4 regions of the Gracilibacillus sp. JCM 18860 genome follow, and region 3 is predicted to be linked to each of the others. Evidence: riboswitches for the same ligand, from Rfam matches in the RefSeq annotation. Region 3 holds a riboswitch; each other region holds the start of a gene.

Region 1 (5,221 bases), 770 kb from region 3:
CTATAGTTCGGCCAGTTGTTAAGTGCCTCCTGTATAATGACAGTGGGTGCTGGTAGTATCCAATCTGGTATTTGAAAGATTCTCGTCGATAGCTCCCAGATAAAAAGCATTATCGCAATCACTGAGATAGGAAGCCATGATTTTTTTATCATGTGCTCAACACCGTCCTTACTCTGTTATGTTGTTTCCACTACTTTAGTGATATTTCTCTGTTAATTTTTCCATAGACGCCTGATTGTCCGCCCTTGTATAAATTTTAATTTGGGATATGTTGCTCGTACAGCCCATATCTAGCATACGTTGATTCATTTTTTCAATAATCACTAGTAGTGCAGATAGCTCCCCTTCCATTGTTGTTTCTAATGGATTCACTTGGTACTTCACTCCAGCAGCCTCGATTACCTCAATTGCTGCATCTACAAATGGAATCACATCTTCCCCATTTGGTGTTTTCGGGATAATTTGAATACTCACTAATGCATTTGCCATTTTTCTCTCTCCTTTTTATTCAGGTAAAAATTCATTTGTAAACGCTGATTCTACGTCTAGCTCCCTTTCTAATAGACCATTTTCGAACATCCAATCAGAATAATTTCTCCAAACCTCTGGACGTTGTTCTCCCCATCTTGTAGCATCGTCCTGATATTTTGGAGAGAGCCATTCTTGACTTGCTTTTACCAATTCTGGGTCTAAATCGGGTACTTTATCTATTAATATATCTGCTGCTTCAGCTGGATGACTGATAGCATATTGATAACCCTTAGTTACTGCTGCTAACAATGAACGAACCGTTTCAGAATTCTCTTCTAGCATTGTTTCATTTGTTGTGATAACAGGAGTATAGTAATCTAGTTTTTCTGAATAATCGGTTAAGTAGAGCATATCTAGGTCGATACCACGAAGCTCTGCTTCAACACCAGTCCAACCATAGTAAATCCAGGCAAAATCTACATCTCGCTCAACTGCAGTAAAAAAGTCGGTATTGCCAATATTCGTAATGGTAACATCATCTACGGATGCACCCTCTTGTTTCATCAAGGAATCGATTACTGCTGATTCCACTGGTGCACCCCAGCCTCCATATGTCTTTCCGGCAAAATCGGCAGGGGATTGGATTCCTTTCTCTACTGGGGCCGCAAAACCAGAAGTATTATGTTGAATAACAGCTGCTATCGATACAATCGGAATATCCTGTACTCTTGCTTCAGTAACCGCCTCCTGTGCACTTATTCCAAAATCGGCCTTCCCTGCAGCTACCGTTTGATCAGCACCTGCTTCACCCGGAAGCACAATATTGACATTTAATCCCTCTTCCTCAAAATAACCCTTTGCTTGGGCGACATATAATCCGGTATGATTTGTATTCGGTGTCCAATCCAAAACAAACGTGACTTCTGTTAAATTCTGTTTGTCTGTTTGAGAAGAGTCTTGGCCACATCCTGTTAACATAAAAAACATACATGCTAAGACAACTAATAGTTTGTTCAATTTGATTTCCCCCTTATGTCGTTTTTAAGGGATACATATAGAAAAAGCGCTCTAGACAGAAGCCTAGAGCGCATATAGATTCATAATTCCATATGTTCCCTACGCTGGTGCTAACCAGATCAGGTTCTAAGGGTCAGTATCTTCCGGATACAATCTCAACTGGCAACACCAGTCCCCCTACATGTCCATATCTTATTGCTATCACATTCATACTTTGACATATTTATCGTAATTATTCAAGTTTTGTGTACTTCATTGGAGATATGAAAAAAACGAGGCATTCTCTCTACTTTAACAAGTACCTAGTTTTTTTTACTTGTTACCTTAAAAAACTTGGTCGAAGCTTCTGCTGTGTAGAAATTTTATATCTTCCTAACGTGCAAAAAAAAGCAGACCTTCATTGCTGAAGATCTGCCTTCTACAATTATGATTGAACTATTTTTGAAGCTACTTCCACTACACGAGTTGCTTGGTGCTTCACTGCTGCTTCTACATCCTCCAGCATTTTACCATCTGGAGTTTGTGTGACACTAGTTCCATAAGGGTTTCCGCCTGCCCCATAGATACATTCATTTGTATATCCAGGAGGGACGATGATCGCACCCCAGTGCATCATAGAGGTATATAAATGTAATAAGGTTCCCTCATGACCACCATGCGCATTAGAAGCAGAAGACATGGCTGTTACTACTTTATTCATCGTTTTTCCTGCAGCCCATAATCCGCCTTGTGAATCAATAAATTGCTTCATTTGAGATGGAACATTTCCAAATCTAGTCGGAATACTGAAAATAATCGCATCTGCCCATTCTATATCATCAGAGGTTGCTACAGGGACATGTTGAGTTTCCTCTAAATGCTGTTTCCAAGCTGGATTAGAAGCTACTGCAGCCTCTGGCGCCGTCTCTTGCGCACGCACCACTCTTACCTCAGCATCTGCTGCTTTCACCGCTTCTGCTGCCCAATTAGCAAGTTGATAATTGGTTCCAGTTGAACTATAATAAATTACTGCTACTTTTACCATATCCTAAAACTCCTTCTTTCCTTCCTTTTTGCATGCCTAGTTCAAACTTCTAGGCCTACATAGCATATCAAGTAATTATCTCTAATTCAAGACAATTGCTTATGACTAAGTGGAACTATCCGAACAGGCTTTCAACAAGTAAAGAAATAATAACCATTAGGAAATATTTAAGCATATAATCTTAATATTTCCTAATGGTTAACTTTCATTAATAATGAAGCGCTTGTTCCAAAACCTCTAGATTTCGTTCCATTAATGTGAAATAATTCTCTTCCTTCTCTATATCTTCTTCCGTTAATACAGATAAATTGTGTAATTGGAGTGACTCAATATTAGCTTCATTTTGAATCACCTTTGCAACTTTAGGCTCTACATTTTGCTCAAACAACAAATATTTAATTCCTTTCTCATCAACTTGATGAATAATTTCTTCCAGCTGCTTTTGTGATGGTTCATCGGTTGGTGATAATCCAGAAATCGCAATTTGTTCTATTCCATAGCCTTGTTCCCAATATCCGTATGCAGCATGTGTTACTAGGATTTCTTTGTTGTCAGATTGTTCTAATTGCTCATGGAAGCTTTGATCAAGTGCTGTTAGCCTTTCTTCTAAATCTTGAAAGTTTTCTTCATAGCTTTCCTTTTGTTCAGGTCTAATCTCCACAAGTGCATCCTTAATATTCTCTGCGAGCTGTACCGCTTTTATTGGATCTAACCATACGTGTGGATCCACATCACCATGATCATGGCCTGCATGATCATGCGCCTCTTCGGTTTCGTGGGAGTGTTCGTGGTCATGTCCTTCTTCATCACCATGATCATGTTCATGTTCATGAACATGTTCCTCTAAATCAATCCCCTCTGCTGCTTCTATCATTTTTACATCTTCTCCTTGCAAGGCTTCTTCTATCTCACCTGCGTACGCTTCTAAATTAGCACCATTAAAAACAAATAAGTCCGCAGTAGCAATCTCAACCATCATTTTAGAGGTTGGTTCGAAATTATGCGGATCAGCACCAGCAGGTAATATAGTGGAAACCTCTACGTCATCTCCTCCAATTTCGTCTGCAAAATATGCTAATGGATAAAGTGTTGTATAGATCGACAGACTGTCATCACTTTCTCCATTTGCTTCTGAACCCTCTTCTCCACAAGCTGTCAATAATAAAGCGATCAAGATAAACAATCCAATACTTAATCTTTTCAAAATAATTCCCCCATAATATGTAATAAGAATTTGAAATAACTTATTAAAACGTAATTAATACGATTTGATTTTATTATAAAGGATGAATACATTTTTGTAAATAGTAATTATTACGATTTGATTATCCGATGTTAAAAAATGTTCAAATATTATCCATTGATTCCAAATATATTTCAGCGTATAGTTAACAATGACTAATGAAGAATATGGAGGAAAATCAATGAAGCGTTTTAAATTTGTCCTAGTAGTAATCATTGCAATAATGGCTTTAACTGCGTGTGGCTCTGATAATAAAAAAGATACAGAAGAAAAAACACTAGAAGACCTAAAAGTTGAATTTAATTTACTTCAAACAGCGGAGGTAGGGCAAACTGTTCCATTAGAAGCTAACGTTACTTCTAACGGAGATCCCATAACAGATGCAGAAGAAATGACCTTCGAATATTGGAATGTTAACGATGAAGAAAATACGACAAATGTAGAATCGACCAATCAAGAGGACGGAACATACACTGCTGAAGTAATCTTTAATGAACCTGGGACCTATGAGATTTATGCTCATACAACAGCAGGTGGACTTCACACAATGCCAAAGAAATCGATTACTATTACTGGTGAGAAATCAGCTCATTCCGAGGATGAAGCGGCTCACGACCATTCACACGAGGCAACAAATTCAGAAGATGGACATACCCCTTCAGCGGATGTTTCTATTCAATTTGATAAAATTAACGAAGCCAAATTAAAAGAGGAAACAAGCCTAACAGTAGATGTTGAATTAGGAAATGAACCCCTCACTGATGCTACCGTGCTCTTTGAACTGATTGATCCAGACGAGAACCATGAACTATTAGAAACAGATCAGGTACAGGAAGGCACCTATTCCACTCAACATACTTTTCAGAGTAATGGAAACTATCAGGTTATCATTCATATTTCAAATGATGAAGGATTACATGAACATGAGGAACACCAAATAACAGTTACAAAATAATTGTGCGCAAGCTTAAGCGCACTTTTTTTATTTTATAAAACTCTAGGGTATAATGGAAGGTAACTGAATATGGAAAAAACAAAATCTTCAGCTAGCCTGAAGATGACGACATTTTCGAAAGATTTTTATAATAAGTGAGGGAACATAATGGGTAACTCGACAATGTACGATGTTATTGGAATTGGAATAGGACCTTATAATTTAGGACTTGCAGCTTTAAGCTATGAAAGAAGCGATTTAAAAACAATCTTCTTTGATCAGAATGGCCAATTCGCCTGGCATCCTGGCATGCTAATCCCCGGGACGGATCTTCAGGTTCCTTTTCTAGCAGACTTAGTCACTTTTGCAAATCCTACAAGTAAATTTACATTCACTAACTACTTACATCAAAAAAACCGTCTATATAAGTTCTTTTTTTTTCAAAAACTCGAAATGCCTCGTGCTGAATATGCAGCCTATTTAAAATGGGTTGCAGACCAATTACCAACCTGCAACTTTCAATCAGAGGTGG
Region 2 (5,221 bases), 560 kb from region 3:
ACATTGATTTGCTCTTACTCCTTGAACTTGCCCATCTTTGATCAGAAGTTTAGTTACAGCCGTATATTCCTTTATTGTTGCTCCATTGTTTCTTGCAGCAAGAGCAAATGCTTTTGTTAGATCTGGTGCTGACACCTGACCGTCATTCGGTAAGTATAATGCTGTTAGAAAATGAGAGGTAATATTTTTTAGTTCCTTAACTACCTCATCACGCCCTAAAATATATGCCTCTTCGCCTGCATCAACTTGGAAACGAGCGATTTCCTCTAATTGCTGCCATTCCTTTTCATGGAAGGCAAGCTTATACATCCCATTGTTCATATAATGGATATCCACGTCACTTTGATCCTTTAGCTCTGTTGCTAACCCTGGAAAAAGGGAGCGACTATCTCTTGCAAATCGAAACAAAGGAGAATCCTCTGAAAATTCCGCTTGTGCTCCGAGCATTCCAGCAGCAGCACTTGATGCCTCACATCCTATTTTGTTTTGTTCCAATACTAAAACGTTATACCCCCTTTTCGTTAATTGATACGCAATTGAGCAACCTATGACACCAGCACCGACAATGATTTGATCATAATTATTCATACCTATCCCTCCTTGCTTCCTTCAACACTTTCCGGTATGCCTTTACAGCTTGAAGAGGTTGAGCTGCCTCCCATATTCCAGACATAATCGCAATGCCACTCGCATTACATTTCAGTATATCCCGTGCTAGAGCTGGAGTTATTCCGCCGATTGCATAAACTGGAATTGCAACACTGTCTATTAACCTATTAAGTGCAATTAATCCTTTTGGAACCTGGTTAGGTTTAGAATTACTAGCAAAAATATGTCCATACAACAAAAAATCTGCACCTTCTTCTTCTGCTCGCTTTGCCTCTTTTACGGAATGAACAGATTTCCCACATAACATGGATGGAAAATGTTTTTTTACTGCAGATACACAAGCACTATGGTAAGCAAGCTGCACCCCAGCGCACCTCATCATGTATGCTACATCGATCCGATCATTTATGATGATTTTGGATAGAGGGAACCCAATCCCTATTAATGAATTAATAGAATCCATTAATTGTTTTGCAGTTTTTTCTTTTTCTCTAATATGGAGAAAGTCAATATCATGTTGGATTTCTTTAAGGATAGGGAGATGTTGGTTAGAAAAATTCCCATTAGATATTAAGTGCAGATGTTTCTCGATCAAAATCTTTCACTCCTTTGTCACACGCAATGGGAAATGGAAGAAAAACTTAAATTGAAACGTAAATAGCCACTTATCTAATAAAGACAAGTGGCTTGATTATGCTAAAAATCATGCAAAGCTTTTCTACCACTTCCCTACGCTAGTGTTAACCAGATCAGGTTCAAAGGGTCCGAAATAATCCGTCTCAGCCTTAAAGGCTCCCCTAGTGTTCGTTATGAAGTTAGTTGCTTACAGGAAAAGAATAGCATAGATTCACGGATTTGCCAATAAGGTAGTTTTTATATGTTTAATTTTAAAATTTAAGGGTAGACATATAATGGAAGATTAAAACGTGAAAGGATGTTAGCTAACATGGCACAAGATGAAAAAAAATTACAAGAATTAATTGATGGATTAAATGTAGACTTAGCGAATGAATATGCTTCTACTATTATGTATACCTATCATGCATCTGTAGTATCTGGGTTGTATCGCTCCTTATTAAAGCCTTTCTTTGAAGATGAGATTGATGATGAGATTGGACATGCCCTATATTTGTCAGACAAGATCAAAACATTAGGCGGGACTCCAACTACGACACCAGCTAAAGTAGAACAATTAACAGATGTAAGAGCAATGCTTGAAGCAACATTAAAAGCAGAAACCGAGACAATTGAACGCTATGAAAAAAGGAAACAACAAGCAGAAGAATTAGGTTTTACAGAGCTTGTCGTTAAATTAGACGATATGATCGCAGATGAAACAGGACATAAAGAAGAAACGCAAAGACTTCTAGCTGATAAAAGCTTCTTTTAGGAAAAACCTGACTTCTTGCGATGCCTTTATGCTTTTCTAAAATGTAAATACCCCCCTTTTTATATAGATTAATGTTAGCCCGGGCTCACAAGCTCGGGTTATTTTTTTTAGCTTGAGTCACCATGCACATCTAGAATACTGTGATATAATGAGAAAAAATGTAAGAGGATGATGCATATATGCTAAACAATCTTTTTATAGAAATAGACCAACATTATGATGAGATGGTAAATATGCGAAGATATTTGCATCAATACCCTGAGCTTTCCTTTTATGAATACAAAACCGCTGCCTTTATTGCAGAGCACTATCAGAGACTAGAAATACCATACCAAGCAAATGTCGGTGGAAACGGTGTTGTCGCTACACTAACTGGAGGCAAACCTGGTAAGACCATCGCATTGCGAGCAGATTTTGATGGACTTCCCATCCAAGATGAAAAAAAGGTGGAATATCGTTCCAAAAGTCAAGGTGTGATGCACGCCTGTGGCCACGATGGTCATACTACGACACTGTTAACCATTGCGAAAATATTTAAACAATATAAAGAAGTTATTCCTGGCAAAATTGTTTTTATCCATCAGCATGCTGAGGAAGTCGCACCTGGGGGCGCAAAACCAATGATTGATACAGGAATATTAGATGAGGTGGAGCTTGTATTTGGAACACACTTATGGACAAATACGCCATATGGAGTTGTGCAGACAGCACCTGGAAATTTTATGGCTGCTGCCGATAAGTTTACGATTAAAATTAATGGAACCGGTGGTCATGGAGGTATTCCACATCAAACAAAGGATCCTATCGTGATAGGTTCCCAATTAATCGCAAATCTTCAGCAAATTATTAGTAGAAAGCTTGATCCATTAGCCACAGCCGTTCTATCCATCGGTACCTTTCATGCAGGGAATGCTTATAATGTAATACCAGATTCCGCAATCATTGAAGGTACTGTAAGAACGTTTGATTTAAAACTACAGCGGTTCATCATCTCTGAAATGGAAAGGATCATCAAAGGTACTTGTCATAGCTATGATGCTTCCTATCATTTTGATTACCAAAAAGGATATCCACCTGTCGTGAATCATAAGGAACAGGCAGCATGGATTATTGAAGCTGCCCAACAGGTTTCAGAGGTTAAAAAAGCTGAAATGGTTGAACCAAGCATGACAGGAGAGGATTTTGCTTATTATTTAGAACGTAAACCTGGGGCATTTTTCTTTACGGGCGCACAAATAGAGGATGGATTTATACCACATCACCATCCTAGGTTTGACTTTGATGAACGAGCAATGAAAATCGCAGCAAAAACTTTGATTTCAGCAGTATATCGTGCCAACCAGTAGATAACTATTACATAGTTAACCACCATTAAAAATGGCTATCCCCTAATAAAAAATGGGATAGCCTCTCCTATTATTTGTTTACCTGTTTCGTTTTTACCCCTTCAACTTCTTATGAACATAAGCAGGGATAACAAATTGAATAAATAAAATGCTAAAAATAAACATGAACAGACCAAGCTCTAGATTTCCGACAAAGAATAAAAATACAGCAAATATAACGAGCTGGATAATCATTAATTGCTTTAACCACTTAATAAAGGACGCTTCCCTAACTTTTTCAGTAATTGGATATAGATCCAACCATACTAATGTAGAATGATGTTTCCATAATGGCATTAATTGTATGAATGTCATATAACCAAAGAGAATCGCAAAGATGAGCTTGAGCCATGGATTTGGTACATAGTAAACGAGTAGGCAGCCAATAACTAGTAACCGGATATATATTCCAAAGTATTCTCCACTTCTTGCCGTAGTTAAACGGAACAAGAAGGTATAGCTATTATGTTGTTTATGAGGAATAGAGCTTGTTAGTAGGCGCGCCAATCCATGTCGCTTCTTCACTGTCGTTTCTAAGTGTGGTACGTCTGTGAACATGTTAGCCAGACGATAGAAGGAGCGCATTCTTAAATAATCCCGTTCTATTAACAAATCCCATTGGATACCAGGCTGCTTTTTTGCTAATAAATAATTGTATAGGAACAAACCAACAAGTATAGCCGTCACCATAAATAAATACATCGTTTCCCTTTCCAAAAAGAAATAAACGATAGCAATAATAAGTAATAAACGCACAAGCTGATCGATAACTCGTGAGGATCGCTCCCTTATCTTTAACATCCACCAATTGGCCAGTATACTCCATGCTTTGATAAGTAAAAGTAAAAAGAGTAGAAAGAAATAAAGTGATCCATCGGAAAAGGATGCAAAATACAATGGTGCCATTACAGCATAAACAAACAAGACAAGGTAGATTTGAGTAAGATAACTATAGATTAGCGTACGAGTAAAATAACTAGCAAGCTTCTGTTCAGCAGGTATTAAAAAAACCATATCTGCCTTTTTTAATAGTGTTTGAATCGGACTATACATAGTAAAAAAGCCTAACAAAAGGGCAATTACAATGGCTACTGGAAAGTTTTCTGGAAGCTCTTCTAACCATTTTTGGTAATAAACAGCCATAGCAGAGAAAATAAAAAACATCGCGATTGCTAGGTGACCTGTTAGAATATAACGCAAATAGCGATTCAATTCTTTTACATGTGCCTTGAGACGTTCGAAAAAAAACTCCTTCGCGTTAAGCATGAGCATCTGCTTCCTTTGTTAATTGAATATATAAATCATCAAGTGTCGCTTTAGGGCGACCGAAGGCATGTCTTAATTCTTCTAACGTTCCCTGTGCTCTGATCTTCCCATCATGAAGAATGACAAAACGATCACAATACCGTTCTGCAGTTGCTAAAATATGCGTTGACATTAGTACGCCTGCCCCTTGCTCCTTCATTCGATTCATCCATTGCAAATAAGACTGGATTCCAAGTGGGTCTAAGCCAACAAACGGCTCGTCCACTATGTATAAATCGGGCTCCACAAGAAAAGCACACATGATCATCACCTTTTGACGCATCCCTTTAGAAAAATGGATTGGAAACCATTTTAACTTTCCATCTAGTCGAAATTCCTTTAATAAAGGCTCTACCCGTTTCTTGAAGATTTCTTCTGGAATATCATAGGCCATAGCTGTTAAGCGTAAATGCTCTTCCAATGTTAGCTCATCATATAAAACAGGCATTTCTGGTATATATGAAAACTGTTGTCGATAGGCTTCTTTTTGCTGATTAAAGGTTTTTCCATTGATCGCAACAGATCCTTTTTT
Region 3 (5,221 bases):
CTTCTGCTGTGTAAAGATTTTATACTTTTCTAACGTGTAAAAAAAGGAGCCTTCTGCGGCTCCTCCTTAATTTGCTGCTAGTAGATCAGCAAATGCTTTTACATATGGGGGTAAATCTGGTGGTCTGCGGCTAGAAACAATGTGTCCATCCGTTACGACAGCTTCATCAAACCATAAGGAACCAGCGTTAGTCATATCATCCTTGATTCCTGGGGTACTGGTGACTTTTTTCCCTCGCAAAATGCCAGCAGAAATAAGTACCCAGCCAGCATGGCAAATCTGACCAATTGGCTTTTGCTGCTCATTCATAGATCTCACCATATCTAACACTTCTCGATAACGCCTAAGTTTATCAGGCGCCCAACCACCTGGTACGAGTATCGCATCATAGTCATTTACATCGATTTGTGAAAAACTATAATCCGATTCTGCCGGTACTCCGTATTTTCCGAAATACTTTTTCTTCGCTTCTTTTGCGACTAAATCTACGATTGCGCCTTCTTCTCGCAATCTTAATACAGGATACCATAATTCTAAATCTTCAAAGTCTTCCTCTAATAATGCAATCACTTTCTTATCCTTTAAACGCATCCTATCTGCCTCCTCTATATATTAGTCTATCAGACAACCCAAGCAAGTGGCTATTGATTCAATTTGATTGATAATGAGCAAATTTTCTAAATAAGTGAGCCATTTCCTTTGGTTTTTTCGAACGACTAATGGCCGTAATAATAGATACGCCATCCGCGCCAGCTTTTCTTAGTCCGAATATATGGCCCAACTTAATTCCACCAATCGCCACAATTGGCAAATCTCCGACTTGCTCACGAATATTCCTTAAACCATTTTCTCCTATTGGCTGCTTTGCATCCTCCTTTGTATTCGTTCCATATATGGGGCCAACTCCGATGTAATCTGCTCCATCCTCTTTTGCTTTAATTGCTTCCTTTTCATTCGTTGCAGAAACACCAATAATCCAATGATCCGGGCATCTGCTTTTCACCTGTACAAAAGGTTCATCCTCCTGCCCAATATGAACACCATCTGCCCCGATTTCTAGCGCGAGATCGATATCATCATTAATCAGAAATGGGACATCGTACTGGTGACAAAGCCCTCTCATCTTCAAAGCCATCTGCTTCTTTTCCTCTCCGATGAGTGCTCCTTTCCCTTTTTCTCGAAATTGGAAAAGGCTCACTCCTCCTTGAAGGGCTTCCTCCAATACCTCTAATGGATCTTGTTCTGTATTATTCGTTCCTAAAATAAAATAAACCTGCAAAATAGACGGCTTCATCAAAAATGTTCACTCCCTAATGTTCCCATTGAAATACGTGATTTTCTCTCAAAAGCCTCCATGTTTAAATGATTCAGTTGATCCAAGAAGGTGATTTGAAAACTGCCTGGCAAATTGGACTGTTGGGCTGCTTCTTCAGCAGCAACCCCGTAATAGCTGATGGCTGTAGTAGCTGCGGTTAAGACATCCTTCTCTACTGCTAAAAATGCCCCAATCACAGCGGATAATAGACAGCCTGTACCTGTGACTTTTGTTAGCAATGGATGACCATTAGTGATCCTATATCTTGATAGCCCATTTGTCACTACATCCACTTCCCCTGTTATCGCAATATTTGTATTAAATTTTTTAGCAGCAAGTGTTGCAAGATTTTCGTTCTGAAGGTCACCCGTCACATCAACCCCCTTCACTTTTACCTCCATACCGGCTAAATTAGCAACCTCGCCAGCATTTCCTCTTATAATCGTTACATCTACTTCGTCTAATATTCTTAAAGCAGAGGATGTGCGAAATGTAGTTGCTCCTACACCTACTGGATCTAAAACGACGGGCACTCCCGCTTTATTAGCTGATTTACCTGCAAGGATCATGGCATCCACCTGATCTTGCGTCAATGTACCAATATTTAAAACGACCGCATCCGCTATTTGAGCCATTTCCTCTACTTCTTCTTTAGCATGCGCCATAACAGGTGATGCACCTATTGCATATAAGCCATTTGCTGTAAAGTTCATCACTACTTGGTTGGTAATATTATGAATTAATGGTTGTTTTTCCCGCAATAGTTGAATCTGTGTTAGCTTCATTATTCCATTTCTCCTCTATTTGGTAATCCTTTTAGTCGATATCCCCAATGATTAGTTGGGCCATTCCCTTTGCCTAGTAACAGAGAATGTTGAATAGCATCTGTAATAAATTCTTTTCCAAGCCCCACCGCTTCGTTAATTGATTTACCTTTAGCTAGCTCGGCCGTAATGGCTGCTGAGAACGTACAGCCTGTTCCGTGGGTGTGAGGTGTATCGATTCTTTTCGTACTGAAATAATCAAATTGAGCCCCATCATATAATACATCCTTCGCATCGCCATCAAGATGTCCACCTTTCACTACAGCCGCTTTTGCCCCTAATTGATGGACCAACACTTTGGCTGCTTTTTCAGTGTCCTTTTGTGAGTTGATGGAAAAACCTACTAGAAACTCTGCTTCTGGTACGTTTGGCGTAACAACCGTTGCAAGTGGTAGGAGTATATCCCGAATAACCTCGCGAGACTTCTCTTCCATTAATGGATCACCACTTTTAGCAATCATCACTGGATCAATAACAAATGGGATTTTACTGTTTGTAAGTTTTTTTGCAATGAGCTCCATCATCTCAATGGTAGCAATCATTCCAGTCTTGACGGCATGTGGGGTAATGTCCTCCCATACCGCATCAAACTGTTTTTCTATAAAATCAATGGGGAGATGCTCTACTGCCTTTACCCCCTTAGTGTTTTGTGCGACAACCGATGTAATGACACTCATTCCATAGACTTCTCTTTCCTGAAATGTTTTTAGATCTGCTTGGATCCCTGCACCACCAGAAGGATCTGTACCGGCTATCGTTACTGCACTTACTATTTGATTGGACATAAACCTTTCTCCTCTCTTTTTACGAAATGAAGGGAAATAAAAAAACCGCCCCTTATATAAATGGAGCGGTTATTTATTACATCAATCTATCACTTTTGACCGACTCCACTTCCCTCCGCCAGCTTTAACTAGTTCAGGTTCAAAGGGATCAAGAAGAACTATTCTTATCTCAGCCATTCCGATGGCACCCCTAGTGGAATTTTTGTATTCAATTAATTCTAATAAAACATGTGAGTTCCATTCTGTCAAGAAAGCGATATATATGTCTAGTTGATCCACCCAATCGAATCGAGTGGCCAGATTCTCATTTTCACATCTCCAATAATGGATTCCTCATCAATGAATCCAAAGGAGCGACTATCCTTGCTCACACGACGATTATCTCCAAGCACAAAGAATTTCCCATCAGGAACTGTTTCTTCACCTGTCAAATTATAGAGGGTAAAATCATTCGTTAAGCTTTCCCCTTCAGGTAGCGTTTCTTTGTATGCTGTCAAGTAATCTTCTTTATATTCCTTGCCGTTTATGAATAAATGGTCATTTTTCATTTCGATACTATCACCTGGAATACCAATTACTCTTTTAACATAATTATCTTCAGAGTCCGGGGCTTCGAAAGCTATTTCGTCAAATCGCTCTATTTCACTTATCTTACTTAAAATAATGCGATCCCCATCCTGTAAATTAGGCATCATGGACTCACCCTTAACAATAGATGGAGTGAATAAAAAATGGCGACAAACTAGAACAATAACTACTGCTATTAATAGTGCTTTTAACCATGAGAGTAATTCTGATATAAATTTGTTATCCATAGGTAACCTTCTTTCGTCTGAACTAAGGAAATTTTTTTTATAAAGTTTTTGTGCTATCCTTTATAGGGTATTAGCTTACCATTTTTCTATCTATGAATTACGAAGATAGATAAGGTGTTCTTCTATTATATTAACATAATTTGTATGTGAATAGATATTAAAACTTATGAAACAGGTGAAAATCAATGCAGTTAACTAAAAAAAAGACAGTGCTTTTAATCATTGGAATTATTATACTTTCCTTCAATTTACGTCCTGCCATTACATCGGTTGGACCTATAATAGGTATGATTCGTGATGATTTATCCCTTAGTAACTGGAGCGTAGGGTTCATTACTAGTCTACCACTACTGGCATTTGCCTTCATGTCTCCAATTGCACCAAGGTTAGCAAATCGAATTGGAAATATGCGTGCATTACTGATTGGATTAATTATTTTAATGAGTGGAATTTGGATCCGATCCATTGCAACAATCGCTCTTCTCTATCTCGGAACCACGTTGGTTGGCGTTGGTATTGCGATCATTAACGTTATTCTTCCGAGTCTCATAAAAGGGAGCTTTCCTAGTAAAATTGGTATCATGACAGGAGTATATACAACCTGTATGTCTACATTTGCAGCAGCTGGATCTGGTCTCAGTGTCCCACTAACATCTGGTATAGATCTCGGCTGGAAGTTGTCCCTGGCAAGCTGGAGTGTTATAACAATAATTGGAATAGCTATTTGGCTATTTGTGATGAAGAACACCCCAGCTGAAAAGGATTTAAAACTATATGAGCCTAGTGCTAGAAAGATGCTCAAATCTGGTATTGCTTGGCAGGTTACCATATTTATGGGGCTTCAATCCTTCTTATTTTATGTGACGATTTCATGGCTTTCTGAGATTCTGATCGCAGATGGATTTTTACCATCAACTGCCGGTTGGTTTGTCGCCTATATGCAATTTATAAGTCTTCCAGCAACCTTTCTTACCCCTATTATTGCTGGTAAATTAAAGAATCAAAGAAGTCTCGTTCTTGGTTTCGGTAGTGCAGGAGTTATCGGCTATATTGGGTTACTATTTCACTCATCCATCATCCTAACAACAATTTCGATCACGCTTATCGGTTTTACGTTAGGCTCTAGTATTAGCTTAGCATTAGCACTTCTAGGTCTACGGACAAAAAATGCCAGACAAGCTGCAGAGTTATCAGGGATGGCCCAGTCATTTGGATACCTTTTAGCTTCTGTAGGACCAATTATCGTTGGATTATTATTTGATCTTACTGGAAGCTGGGATAATTCTCTTATGGCCATTATCCTTGTAACGATCGTAATGATTGGCTTTGGTATTGGTGCTAGTCGCAACAAATATGTTTTATAAGGTGAAGCTTATCTAATTGATTAGACTCCGATCTTTCACTTGCTTTACGAATTGTCATCTGAAGCGTATAATGAACATATAATGAGAATGGTTTAAAAATGGAGGGATTAGAATTGAA
Region 4 (5,221 bases), 1.5 Mb from region 3:
ACAGTTGCAAGACTTAGTCTTTTCATCTGACCAGTTGAAAGCTGGAAGGGATGCTTATGAATTTCGTTCAAGAGATGGAAATCCTTTAATTGAGCTTCAATTTTTTTCTTATTTTCTTCTTCAGAGAGTTTCTCTTTACGTAGAGAAAAGGCTAATTCTTCGTAAACCGTATTTTCTACAAATTGCAATTCAGGGTTTTGAAACACATAGCCGATTCGTTGGTATAAATCACTATGATTTTTCACAAGTGGATAGTCTATTTTTCCGTTCGTCTTAATTAGCTTCATAATAGCCTGCAACAATGTACTCTTTCCTGCACCATTCTCTCCTGTAACAGAAATCCAATCCCCTTTCTTTATTTCTACATTCGAAACTTCTATTTCGGGCTGTTTATGATGATAACCGATAAAATCCTCCATTTTCATTAAAGTCTCAGCTGATTGATTGATGGGTTGATTGATTTCTGTTTTAGCATGCCTATATTCGTGCCAAACGGAAGGATACCAAATGCCGAATTCCTTTAGCTTTTGCTTAGATTGTTCAAAAATGACTTTGGGAGTATCATCCATCATAATGTTCCCTTTTTCATCAAGTAAGACGACACGGTCGATAAAATCAATCACATGCTCGATTTTATGCTCAACAATGATCACGGTTTTGTCTCTAGCAACCCTTTGCATCGTTTCCCAAACCTGTGCCGTCCCTTCTAGATCAAGCATGGCAGTCGGTTCATCTAGAAATATTGTGTTTGGCTGTAATGCTAGAATGCAAGCAATTGCAAGCCTTTGTTTCATACCACCAGATAACCTTTCTATTTTAATATGGACATCTTCTAGTTCTAATCCGACCTCTACTAGGTAACGATGTAATAATTCCTTCATTTGATCATGCGGTATCCCGAGATTTTCTAACACAAAACCAAGCTCTTCATCGACATAGGGCATACAAAATTGAGAATCCGGATCTTGAAAGACAAAACCCCAGGAATTTGAGAGCTCTCGTGATGTATATTTAATGGGGATTTCCATCGATTTTGGCACCAACCCTGATAAAATTTTTAATAAAGTCGATTTTCCCGATCCTGAAGGACCAAGGATGAGTACTTTTTCCCCTTTTCGAATGGAGAGAGAGAAATCCTTAAATAAAAAGGATTCCTCTTCAGGAAATTTTACACGTAGTTTTTCGATAGCAATGGTACTCATTCTTTCACCTAATCTCCTCATCTAGCGCTTCGTAATGCTTGTTGGACAATGGTCGAACTAGTCTTGTTACTCCCGTTTTTTCTAATGCATTTACTAGGTAGTATGCAAAGATTCCTGTGATTACGATAGACCCCAATATTCTAGCAAAAACGAGCAAACTCAGATTCCATAAAGCTAATTCCGTGATATACCCATAATAAATATCGAGCCATAAAGAGCCGATTGCCGCACCAACTGCAGCTAAGCACATGACCAAAATATGATAGCTTCGGTAACGGAAAATAGCGAATATAATTTCACAACCTAGCCCTTGAACGAGGCCGTATAATAATAATGAAATACCCCATTGACCACCAAATAAGAATTCTCCTTGTGCAGCAGCCAATTCTGCTAACAAAGCGACGCCAGGCTTACGAATAATTAAAAATGCAACGGTTGCCGCCATAAACCACATTCCGTACAGCAATTGATCGATATGCAAGCCTAAAACCGAAACCGCGCTATAGAGGGGTCCCCAGATTTTATATATGACACTGAAGACTAATGCAATAACAACTGTAACAAGAATATCGGTAAGTGTTAGCTTTTTAAACATATTTTCCCTCTTTTCTTCCTATTGATTGCCAGGATTCAAGTTGATAGGCCATCTCCCAGAACATAAGTTCATAACGACTACTTATGACAAAGTGCTGTTTCATTCTTTCTAGATCTGAATCTGTAACGGATAAAGCAATTTCATCTAACCGATTAATTTGTTCCTCCACTGACCGCTTGAACCACTCTCCGCCATAAGTTGAAATCCATTTTTGATAAACAGGATGATCTGGAGTACAATTCTTCAAAACCTCTCCAACCTCATAATAAAGCCAATAACACGGTAGAATAGCTGCAATCACATCCCCTAAATGCCCGTCATATGCTGCTCGATATAAATGAGAGGTGTAGGCATAAGCAGTTGGAGAAGGCTGAAATGCTTTGATCTCTTCCTCCGTAATCCCTAAAATCTCTGTAAATGATTCATGTAACGCATGTTCTGCTTCATAAGTGCTTTGGGCATGTGCGGCCATTCGGTTTGTCGTTTCAAAAGAATTTGCTTTAGCTGCACCGAGTGCTTGAACTTTTGCAAAATGGGATAAATAATAAGCATCCTGTAGGACATAGTACTTAAAGTTCTCTACCGGTAATGTTCCCTCTCCAATTCCTTGGACAAATGGATGCTGGAAGCTCTCCTGCCAAATAGGGTCTACTTCCTTTCTTAGTTTTTCTGAAAATTTCATTTTTCTTCTCCTCCCAGGAAACACAAAAACCACTATCCTACCAAATACGTAAGGATAGTGGTTATACCTGCAGAAAATAACGGATATCGTACCACTTCCCTACGCTGGTATAAACCAGATCAGGTTCTAAGGGTCTTAAAGTAAAACTTTAATCTCAGTCTTTAGAAGACACCCCTAGTGGAATGCGTTTTTATTTAATTCGTGTATAACTATATCAAATTTTTCCAGTTTGTCAAGCTATTCTTTAAATTTGTTTCAATAAGAGAGAATCCATTATTTTCTATTCATCTTTTAAACTTTTTATCTATTGCATCTATGGATAAACTTTGTTATAGTAGTAACCAACATTTAAAACAATTGAATAGTTTGAGAATAGAGGTGCAATGACCATTAGTATGTAATCGGAGGAGATGTCGCCTGTGATGATTACAGAAAGGGGGATTTGCCGAAGTGATTAGGAATGCATCATCTTAGTCACTGGTCCTTCATTTAAGAAATGTCGGGCTGTCATATAGTCGAAGAAGCTATATGGAGGGCTATCTCACGCATCATTATCAAATAACGGTGCAACAATGATACCCTTTCATTGTTGCATTTTTTGCTGTCTAACCTGATAGTTATTAGGCGAAAACTTAATGATCTGTTATTAGTTTTCCAAAAAGGTTTGATGATGGGATAAGCTCTATTCATTTTACGTAGCGAAATTGTTTTAAAAATATGAATAGAGGTGAAGGCTAAAATGAATTTTGGACGTGTCGTAACAGCAATGGTCACACCATTTGATCAAAACGGACAAATTGATTTTAACAAAGCAGAACATTTAATTAATTATTTAATTAGTAATGGAACAGAAGGATTAGTAGTCGCTGGTACAACAGGAGAATCACCAACATTATCCAAAGACGAAATTCTTTCTCTCCTTCAATTTACTGTAAAAGTTGTGAATAAACGGATTCCTGTTATAGCAGGTACTGGTTCGAATAATACACAAGCATCCATCGAGTTAACAAAACAAGCCGAAATGTTAGGTGTCGATGCCGTAATGCTTGTTACTCCGTATTACAACAAGCCATCACAGGCTGGGATGTATGCACACTTTGAAGCTATCGCTAAAGCAACTACCTTACCAGTTATGTTATATAACATTCCAGGACGTTCGAGTGTGAATCTATTACCTGAAACTATTATTGAATTAGCCAAAATCAAAAACATAGTAGCTGTAAAAGAAGCTAGTGGTGATTTAGATGCCATGACGAGAATCATTCATGAAACATCTGAAGATTTTTCTCTTTATAGTGGAGATGATAGTCTAACACTACCAATGCTTGCAATAGGTGGAAGAGGAATTATCTCGGTTTCCTCCCATATTATTGGGAATGAAATGAAGGAGATGATTACACAATATCAAACAGGGAACCCGAAGAAGGCAGCACGTCTACATCAAGAGCTATTACCGATCATGAAAGCATTGTTTAAAGCACCAAATCCCGTACCCGTTAAATCAGCATTAGCCATGCTTGGAATGGATGTTGGCTCCGTAAGACTTCCACTCATACCTTTAGACGAAGAAGAATTGAATACATTACATCAGGATTTACATTATCTGCAAAAGAATTATTTTGTAGGATAAAGGATCTATTGGACATAAAAATACTCCCCTCAAGTAACAGATTTTTTATTTTTAACCTGTCTACTTAAAGGGGAGCATATCATTCATGATTGTGGCTTTTTCGTTTGATTTATTTTTCGATGTAATTGTTTTATCACTTCTGCTAACAAGATTGTTCTAGGTAAGAATGAATCTATTTCTAAATATTCATCCTCACGGTGTGCATTTCCACCCACTGGTCCCAATCCATCAACCGTTGGTATTCCGATCGCCGCAGTAAAAGAAGCATCTGAACCACCACCAGTTTCGGTGTCTGTTATCTTTATGTGAAGCTCATCCCCTACCTTGCGGATAATACGAAGAAGACTTTCGGTTTTCGCCGTTTTCTCCATTGGAGGACGGTTAATCTCCCCTTCTAATCGTACCTTTGTTCCTTCAATATCTGCATGAGAGGTAATGTCTTCTATCTTCTGCTCAATTTGATCCGCTTGCTCCTGTTTTCGAAATCTTACATCAATCTCCGCAGAAGCATGGTCAGATATAGTATTAACAGAGCTACCTCCTTCAATGATCCCGACATTGACATGAATACCTTTCTCTTCATCGGTAATATCATGTAATTGAATAATTTTATGAGCAAGCTCCTCTATCGCACTTCTCCCTTTTTCTGGTTCGATACCAGAATGAGCTGCCTTCCCAAATACCTCCAATGTATAATGAGCCTTCCCTCTTCTAGCTGACACAATAGCACCATTTTTTCGAGCTGGCTCCATCACTAAAGCAAATTTTTTATCCTTGGCATGGGATTCAATCAACGATTTCGAAGTAACTGAACCAATTTCTTCATCACTAGTTAATAAAATTTCTACATCATAGAAGGCCTTACTTTTTATTTCCTTCAAAGCTTTCATTGCAAAATAGACAGCAACGAGACTTGCTTTCATGTCAATAACACCAGGTCCATATGCACGGTTGTCTTTCACTAGAAATGGACGCAATTTTGCCGTTCCTTTTTCAAAAACTGTGTCCATATGTGTAATAATTAGGATAGTTGGTTTATGTTGTTGGGAAGCCCTTACAACTAAATGGTTTCCATAATCAGCTTCCGGAAATACATTAACCTTTAGCCCTAA

What was found. Region 3 has a riboswitch for thiamine pyrophosphate ahead of thiD (bifunctional hydroxymethylpyrimidine kinase/phosphomethylpyrimidine kinase). Riboswitches for the same ligand answer to the same signal wherever they lie in the genome.
Region 1: linked by a shared signal. The riboswitch ahead of ACZ5R4_RS06100 (ABC transporter substrate-binding protein) and the one ahead of thiD (bifunctional hydroxymethylpyrimidine kinase/phosphomethylpyrimidine kinase) in region 3 are both predicted to bind thiamine pyrophosphate.
Region 2: linked by a shared signal. The riboswitch ahead of ACZ5R4_RS07210 (thiamine phosphate synthase) and the one ahead of thiD (bifunctional hydroxymethylpyrimidine kinase/phosphomethylpyrimidine kinase) in region 3 are both predicted to bind thiamine pyrophosphate.
Region 4: linked by a shared signal. The riboswitch ahead of tenA (thiaminase II) and the one ahead of thiD (bifunctional hydroxymethylpyrimidine kinase/phosphomethylpyrimidine kinase) in region 3 are both predicted to bind thiamine pyrophosphate.

Annotation. Positions count from the first base shown of each region.
Region 1 is NZ_AP043868.1:1,170,782-1,176,002, forward strand. It holds gene ACZ5R4_RS06090 (ABC transporter permease) at 1-152, opposite strand, end outside; gene ACZ5R4_RS06095 (MTH1187 family thiamine-binding protein) at 196-489, opposite strand; gene ACZ5R4_RS06100 (ABC transporter substrate-binding protein) at 505-1,449, opposite strand; TPP riboswitch at 1,568-1,677, opposite strand; gene wrbA (NAD(P)H:quinone oxidoreductase) at 1,913-2,512, opposite strand; gene ACZ5R4_RS06110 (metal ABC transporter solute-binding protein, Zn/Mn family) at 2,721-3,716, opposite strand; gene ACZ5R4_RS06115 (FixH family protein) at 3,937-4,710, shown strand; gene ACZ5R4_RS06120 (lysine N(6)-hydroxylase/L-ornithine N(5)-oxygenase family protein) at 4,858-5,221, shown strand, end outside.
Region 2 is NZ_AP043868.1:1,383,647-1,388,867, forward strand. It holds gene thiO (glycine oxidase ThiO) at 1-588, opposite strand, end outside; gene ACZ5R4_RS07210 (thiamine phosphate synthase) at 581-1,204, opposite strand; TPP riboswitch at 1,319-1,418, opposite strand; gene ACZ5R4_RS07215 (ferritin-like domain-containing protein) at 1,556-1,999, shown strand; gene ACZ5R4_RS07220 (amidohydrolase) at 2,179-3,345, shown strand; gene ACZ5R4_RS07225 (ABC transporter permease) at 3,439-4,650, opposite strand; gene ACZ5R4_RS07230 (ABC transporter ATP-binding protein) at 4,643-5,221, opposite strand, start outside.
Region 3 is NZ_AP043868.1:1,943,697-1,948,917, forward strand. It holds gene ACZ5R4_RS09930 (type 1 glutamine amidotransferase domain-containing protein) at 67-591, opposite strand; gene thiE (thiamine phosphate synthase) at 650-1,294, opposite strand; gene thiM (hydroxyethylthiazole kinase) at 1,294-2,100, opposite strand; gene thiD (bifunctional hydroxymethylpyrimidine kinase/phosphomethylpyrimidine kinase) at 2,100-2,924, opposite strand; TPP riboswitch at 3,018-3,126, opposite strand; gene lepB (signal peptidase I) at 3,191-3,739, opposite strand; gene ACZ5R4_RS09955 (CynX/NimT family MFS transporter) at 3,925-5,103, shown strand; gene ACZ5R4_RS09960 (hypothetical protein) at 5,217-5,221, shown strand, end outside.
Region 4 is NZ_AP043868.1:446,674-451,894, reverse strand. It holds gene ACZ5R4_RS02330 (ABC transporter ATP-binding protein) at 1-1,202, opposite strand, end outside; gene ACZ5R4_RS02325 (ECF transporter S component) at 1,207-1,797, opposite strand; gene tenA (thiaminase II) at 1,790-2,479, opposite strand; TPP riboswitch at 2,559-2,665, opposite strand; lysine riboswitch at 2,845-3,026, shown strand; gene dapA (4-hydroxy-tetrahydrodipicolinate synthase) at 3,219-4,109, shown strand; gene ACZ5R4_RS02310 (M20 family metallopeptidase) at 4,193-5,221, opposite strand, start outside.